DNA from 2 places in the Lentibacillus daqui genome. Region 2 is predicted to be linked to the other one. Evidence: riboswitches for the same ligand, from Rfam matches in the RefSeq annotation. Region 2 holds a riboswitch; the other holds the start of a gene.
The links. Region 2 has a riboswitch for thiamine pyrophosphate ahead of thiW (energy coupling factor transporter S component ThiW). Riboswitches for the same ligand answer to the same signal wherever they lie in the genome.

Region 1 (3,750 bases), 570 kb from region 2:
GCCGTTTCACAGGTTAAACCACCAATCGGGACATCTTCCATAAGACAATGGAGGCATGGTGTTTCCTTTGGCACAATTGTAAAACTTATGCCGTAGCTACCCACGCACGACCCGTAAATCCATGGAATTTGATATTTTTGCGAGATATCATTGATGATCATGCGAATATCAAAATTATCCGTCGCATCAATAATTAAATCGACTCCTTTGATCAGTTGCTCCATTTCCGGTGGTGTGATATCTAAAATATGTGATTCAATGTCTACCTCGGAATTGATTTGCTGCAGCCGTTTTTTTGCAGCAACAGCTTTAGGTATCCGGTTTTTTGCATCCAATTCCACATAAAGCTGTTGCCGCTGTAAATTGCTCCATTCTACATAATCACGGTCGACAATGGTTACTTTTCCTACACCCGCACGAACCAGCGATTCTGCATTTCCTGTGCCAAGCGCACCCGCACCTATGATAAGTACCTGTTTTCCCGCCATTTTTTGTTGGCCCTCTTCACCAATATACTTAAACAACGTCTGTCTGGAATAACGATCATTCATCCCTTCACCTGTCCCTTTTCGTTCGTATTTTGATCATGTTTTTGAGTAGGTATTGATTTTTCAGCCAATACTTATTCCCTCCATTGGACTGCTTGCTGTGGCGGTCCGTTTTTTCGGGATACGCCCAGCTTCATATCCTAAGCGACCAGCTTCCACTGCTTGCTTCATCGCTTTTGCCATTTTGACCGGATCTTTAGACGCTGAAACCGCCGTATTTAATAAAACAGCGTCTGCACCAAGTTCCATTGCATAAGCTGCATCGGCCGGGGAGCCGATTCCGGCATCAACAATCACAGGAACTTCTGTTTGCTCAATGATAAAACGCAAATTAACCGGGTTGATAATTCCCTGCCCCGAGCCAATTGGTGACGCCCCAGGCATAATCGCATGTGTGCCAAGCTCCTCCAACCTTTTGGCTAGTACCACATCATCGGAAGTATACGGTAAAACAATAAATCCTTCTTTTAGCAATTCTTCCGTTGCCTTTAATGTTTCCAGCGGATCTGGCAGCAATGTTTTATCACAACCAATGACCTCCACTTTGATCATGTCACATAGTCCCGATGCTCTTGCCAACTTGGCATGTCGTACGGCTTCTTTCGCTGACTTTGCACCAGCCGTATTCGGTAAAAGACTAAATTTCTCTACGTCCAGTTTTTCCAGGAAATTGGGCTGGTTTGGCTCATAAATATTCATCCGGCGAACGGTAAACGTTAAGATTTCTGCTTCCGATGCTTCAATCGCTGCTTTTTGAATATCAAAATTCGGATATTTTCCTGTACCCAATAATAATCTTGAATTAAATTGCTTATTTCCAATTGTTAGCAAGTCAACCGCCTCCTACAAATTGAACTAATTCTATTTTGTCTCCATCCGATAATTTTGCACTGTCATAGTCATGTTTTTCCAAAATATTTTCATTATGTTCGACAATAGTGACAGGATTCTTCACTTGGATATATGCGAGTAACTCAGTGATGGTTGCTACCGAAGACGGAATGGTAATCCGTTCACCATTTACTCGTAACTTCATAGGATCACCTCCTGCGTATGCATTGCTTTACGATAATTCATGACTGCGCGCACTGGATCATCTGCTTGGAAAACGCCTGACATAACGGCAATTCCATTCGCCCCGGCTGCCAACGTGTCATGTGTATTTTCAGGTGTGATTCCTCCGATGGCAATAACGGGAATGGTTACTTGCTGCGTGAGTTTTCGCAAGTTATTTAGTCCTCTCGGTGTCATTCCCTCTTTTGATCTCGTGCAATGAATATGTCCATATAGAAGATAATCAACCCCTTTCTTTTCTGCCTTGATTGCTTCGTCAAGCGAATGTATCGAACAACCGATTTTTAATGATGAAAAAGCCTGCATGACCAATGAAGCATCGATACTATGATGGGCAAGCTGAACACCATTTGCTCCTAAGATATGCGCAATGTCAACACGGTCATTAACAATAATTTTTTCGAGCGGCACACCGCGATCCGTTAAAGCTTCAATTACCCGGACTAGTTCGGCAGCTGTCCAACTTTTCTCCCGTAAATGAATCTTGTTAACACCTTTATGAATCATTGCCACTATTTGTACAAGTGTTTCAGCGGTTTGTTGACCCGTTGAGACGACATGTAATTCCTTAGTGGCGTTTATATCCTTTTTCCTTTTCCATGTTTTGTTGTATTCCATGAACACCTATCCTTTCAGCAAAACAAAAAACCACTTTCAAGATGACAGCGCATCGAGAAAGTGGTTGGATAATTATTTGAGAACACCTGAGATTGTTCATTATTTTGAACAACTATGGACAAATACAAGAAATGAAGAAATTTTACCAGCCTATGTTACATTCCTTGAACATCTATTGTTCCACATCACTTCCCTACGCTGATATTAATCAGTTCAGGTTCCAAGGGTCTTAAAGTCACACTTTAATCTCAGCCTTTTTGGAAGGCACCCCTAGCGGTTTTTTATTAAATTTTACCTTTGCTTGTATCATACCATGTGTGGAGGATTTGTCAATGAATTTTATATATTTTGTAAGTATGAATGGATGAACAAACTTTTTTCATATTTCATTCCTATTTTACGCTACGAAGCAATGTTTTGTTCTAGCGCATTTAGTCGTTTTTTATTCGTGGCAATGAAGTAGATAGCAATTGCCCAAATAATGACAGCAATGATCGATCCGATGTTAAATATGCCTTTTTCGGATGTCCACATGATCGAATAGCCGATCGAACCAATTAATAGGGAGTAATAGACAAATGGCAGTAGGGTCTTGCGAATGACATGCCCTTCTTTTCCGACTAAACCAACAACGGCTGCGGCTGCGACAACATTATGCACACAGACCATGTTACCGGCCGCTCCACCTACTGCCTGCAGTGCGACCATCCAGGTTGGATCTCCGCCGATTCGTTCACCAACGCCGTATTGGAACAAGGAAAACATCATATTACTGATCGTGTTACTTCCAGCGACAAATGCACCTAGCCCACCGATAAATGTTGCAAAAAATGGATATGCCGTTTGCGCCAGATTTGCGACACCGTCTGCAAGGACGATTGGCATTTCAGCGTAACCAGCCGCTCCACCATCCGAATTAAGGAATACTTGTACCATTGGAACGGTAAAAACAAGCGCGGAACCTGCGGCAAGCATTGTTTTCCCGGAATCCTTCCAAGCCTGTGCATATTCTTTTATTTTCATGCCATGAGCGTAGTACACATAAACAGATGCAACAATAAAAATAAAACCTGGAGAAAAGAGGATTTCCCAGCTGGACGTGATGTCTGTCCCAAAAATATTTGGAACCTCAATAGTTGCTGCTTTTAGCCAATCTCCCACGACAGTCATTCGGGAAAGCAGCAGCATCAATGCAATCAATACGTATGGGGACCATGCACGTAGCATGCTAATCTTTCCTGCATAAATATCGCTTTGTTTGATTTCCAGCCGCCCAGTCCATGTCGGATCCCAGCGATCTTTTGGCTCAAAATCCCAAGCATCATCGTCCTTGGGCATTAGAAACCCTTTCTTGGCAGCTGGAATAACAATTAATAAACCAATGAGGCCGCCAATCATGGATGGGAATTCAGGACCCAGCGTATTCGCGACAATGATATATGGTACGGTCATCGCCAATGCTGCAAATATAGCGAACTTCCATACCTTCAACCCTTCACTAAATGACTTG
Region 2 (3,750 bases):
AAACGACAATAATCCATTGGCAGAAAAGTTCATGACAACCTGGTTTGTTAAATGATGAATAAGTGGACGATTCTCCCTTACTTCCTGTATGACCTTCTGATTCATTTGCTGACCTCCTCGATTCGTGGTGCCCAATGATTTGTTGGACCACTGCCATGACCAATTGCAAACGAATGACCGATGGCAGCCGTTATATATTGCTTGGCGGCGTTGACAGCCTCTAAAAGCGGATTGCCTTTAGCTAATAACGCGGTAATTGCCGCTGAATAGGTACAACCGGTTCCATGGGTATCTTTTGTTTCAATGCGTTCAGATGAAAAACGGTGTATCTTGTTGCCATCGTGCAAAAAGTCGACAGCATCCCCCGCTAAATGACCGCCTTTAACAAGCGCGGCACCTGCTCCATACTTATTTACAATTTGTTCAGCGGCCTCTTTTAGATCATCCATGGTGCTAATCGATTGCCCTGTTAGATATTCTGCTTCCGGTACATTGGGTGTGACTAATGTAGCCAGAGAAAGCAGATTGTTGCGTAAATAGTCACGCGCCTCCTCGTCAATTAATGAATCACCACTTGTCGCGACCATGACCGGATCCATTACAAAAGGGACAGGAATATTTTCTATCTTGCCGGCGATACTTTTCATCATCGCGGTATTGGCAATCATTCCCGTTTTAAACGCTTGAAACGGGATATCTGAAATAACGGAATCCAGCTGTTCTTCAATCATGTCCGTTAAAATGTGCTGTACATCCTGAACCCCGGTTGTATTTTGGGCAACCACGGAAGTAATCACCGACATCCCATAGCATTTAAATTCCTGAAATGTTTTTAAATCGGCCTGAATGCCAGCACCGCCACTAGGATCAGTACCAGCAATAGTCAGTGCACAAGGTATTTGTCTCATTTGTCATCATCCTTTCGGGACAAGGGGCTCCCTTGTTCCAGTTTTTAAATGTTTGGCAGTACGTTTCGTTGTTTCAACCGAGCTGCAATAATCCAGCCTATCAACGCCCCAGCTCCACTGCTTACCAGGAATGACGGGAAGAAAAATAATGCACCAACTGAACTTCCCATCAAGAGGTTGGCAAACGGTACAGCAAACAAAGAGCCAATCATACCGGTTCCAATAAATTCACCAATTGCCGCCCAAATCTTTTTCCCGAACCGTCGATAAAGATAACCTGCCAGAAATGCGCCAATCATGCCGCCGGGAAACGCCAAAATGGAGCCAAGACCAAGCAAGTTACGAATCAGTCCGATCATGAAGGCGATCATAACAGCGGGGGCTGGGCCAAGTATGATGGCTGCCAGCACATTCACCGCATGCTGTACTGGATAGGCTTTAGCAACTCCTGCAGGAAACCAGAGAATTTGGGATCCAATTGTTCCAATGGCTACAAAAACAGCCATCGTTGTTAATAAACGTGTCCGGTTCATCCAATTCCTCCTTTCCATGTTTCCATGGCATATAAAAAAAGCTAGATCCTTATGATGGACCCAGCTTGCGTAGAGAAAAGTTTATCGTGATTTGTCACAACTACTTCCCTCCGCTGGTATTAGCCAGATCAGGTCCATAAGGGTCGGAAAGAAATGCAACTTTCCTCTCAGCCCGCATGCGGGGCACCCCTAGTAGTGTAAATACTATGAAATTTGCCTGTTGCAATAATCTTAACAGAGAAGGATTGGTTTGTCACTTATGAATCACGTTTTATAATGTGAAGAAAAATTGTAACTTCTACCTCTATCTTGCCTGGCGGTTGGAGGGAGTTAAAATATGTTGTTACATTAGATGTAAGCGCAGCCTTAAAACAAGTAAAGGCGCAAACCTGCATAAGCTTCATTTTAAGGTTAAAAACCTGTTGACACTCCAAAATCATGAGCGTATAATATCATCTTGTTATCAAATTGTTTAGTGATAAGATATTTTTTAGTGAGATAATATTTATATAAGGAGGGAAGTCATGAAGAAGGATGATTTCCTTGAGTTGGAGGGCATTTTCCGGAAAATCACGAAGAAAATCCCCGGAGAATGGAGAAAGCATACGAAATCGGCTTTCTCCAGAACAGAAGCACTTGTCCTTTATAAATTATATTATGAGGGACAACAACGTGCTTCTGAGCTAGCAATGGTTCTTTCCATCACTACTGGCGGCTTGACAGGTCTTACCGATAAGCTTGTTGAGGGCGGATATGTGGAAAGGAAACGGACGGAAGAAGATCGCCGGGTTGTTTACCTGTCCATTACCGATAGCGGAAAGGAAATGGTCAAGGCTATGAATGCTGCCCGAAAAGCATTTATTGAAAAATTGTTCAATGGGATATCAACGGAAGAGTTAAATCAGTTTAAGAACACAGCCGCAAAATTATTACGGAATTTTGAGGATGTGGAAAATCAATAACTTAGGGAATAGGAGATGAAAGAAAAGCATGACTGAAACAACTACAAGTAATGCAACGAATATAAAAAAAGGCCCCATTCTTGCGGTTATTATTCTTGGTGCGTTTGTATCGCTGTTGAATCAAACGTTAATGAATGTGGCCTTGCCTTCGATCATGGAGGACCTGGATATAGGGGAAAGCACTGCACAGTGGATTACGACCGGATTTATGCTGGTTAATGGTGTGCTGATCCCAATTACTGCATTTTTAATGGAGAAGTTTTCAACCAGACAGCTATTTATAACTGCAATTAGCTTATTTGCTGCAGGTACATTAATCTGTGCCATTTCACCAACTTTTATTATCTTAATGACTGGCCGCGTTATTCAGGCAGTTGGCGCAGGGATTATTATGCCACTATTAACAACGGTTGTATTGGCTTTGTTCCCGGTTGAAAAGCGTGGTGGTGCAATGGGGATTATTGGGATTGCCATTATTTTTGCACCAGCTGTAGGCCCAACACTGTCAGGGTTTGTAGTACAAAATTATTCATGGCGGTTATTGTTCTGGATTATATTTCCAATTGCTGTATTAACAATTATCTTCTCGGTTATTTTCTTAAAGAATGTAACCAAACAGACATTTCCAGACATCGACATCCTGGCAATTGTTCTCTCAACACTTGGTTTTGGCGGTATCCTGTACGGTTTCAGTACTGCAGGTACAAACGGCTGGACCAATGCATCGGTGATCATTGGATTGATTGTTGGCTTTGTCGGCCTTGCCTTGTTTATTTGGCGCGAATTGGTTATGGAAGTTCCAATGCTGGATTTCCGGGTATTTAAGAGCGGAATTTTTTCGCTTACTACGGTCATTAATGTGGCACTTACGGTCGCTATGTTTGCGCCAATGCTTTTGATCCCGATTTATTTGCAGAATATCCTGGGTATTTCACCAATGAATTCCGGTTTAATGCTGATGCCAGGCGCAATCGTGATGGGAATTATGTCACCGATCACTGGTAAAGTATTTGATAAAATAGGTGCGCGGCCATTAGCAGTGTTTGGATTGGCCATTACAGTAGTAACAACGTATTTGTTCACCCAGCTAACCGACTCAACAGGCTATCTGTATCTGATTATTATATACACCATTCGCATGTTTGGTATGTCCATGATTATGATGCCAATTATGACGGCCGGGCTTAATCAGTTGCCGCAGCGACTTTATCCACATGGTACAGCAATGGTTAATACTGTTCGTGCTGTAGCTGGTGCGATTGGTACGGCATTCCTGGTTACCATCATGACGAACCAGGCAAAAAATAGTATTAAAGATATTATTATCAACAATCATTTTGACCCGAA

Region 1: it holds a riboswitch for thiamine pyrophosphate, as region 2 does, so the genes downstream of both, tenI (thiazole tautomerase TenI) here and thiW (energy coupling factor transporter S component ThiW) in region 2, are expected to answer to the same signal.

Annotation. Positions count from the first base shown of each region.
Region 1 is NZ_CP114176.1:913,401-917,150, reverse strand. It holds gene O2S85_RS04810 (thiazole biosynthesis adenylyltransferase ThiF) at 1-551, opposite strand, end outside; gene O2S85_RS04805 (thiazole synthase) at 612-1,379, opposite strand; gene thiS (sulfur carrier protein ThiS) at 1,381-1,584, opposite strand; gene tenI (thiazole tautomerase TenI) at 1,581-2,240, opposite strand; TPP riboswitch at 2,414-2,522, opposite strand; gene O2S85_RS04790 (L-lactate permease) at 2,643-3,750, opposite strand, start outside.
Region 2 is NZ_CP114176.1:344,756-348,505, forward strand. It holds gene thiM (hydroxyethylthiazole kinase) at 1-105, opposite strand, end outside; gene thiD (bifunctional hydroxymethylpyrimidine kinase/phosphomethylpyrimidine kinase) at 102-908, opposite strand; gene thiW (energy coupling factor transporter S component ThiW) at 953-1,441, opposite strand; TPP riboswitch at 1,530-1,642, opposite strand; gene O2S85_RS01850 (MarR family winged helix-turn-helix transcriptional regulator) at 1,966-2,403, shown strand; gene O2S85_RS01855 (DHA2 family efflux MFS transporter permease subunit) at 2,432-3,750, shown strand, end outside.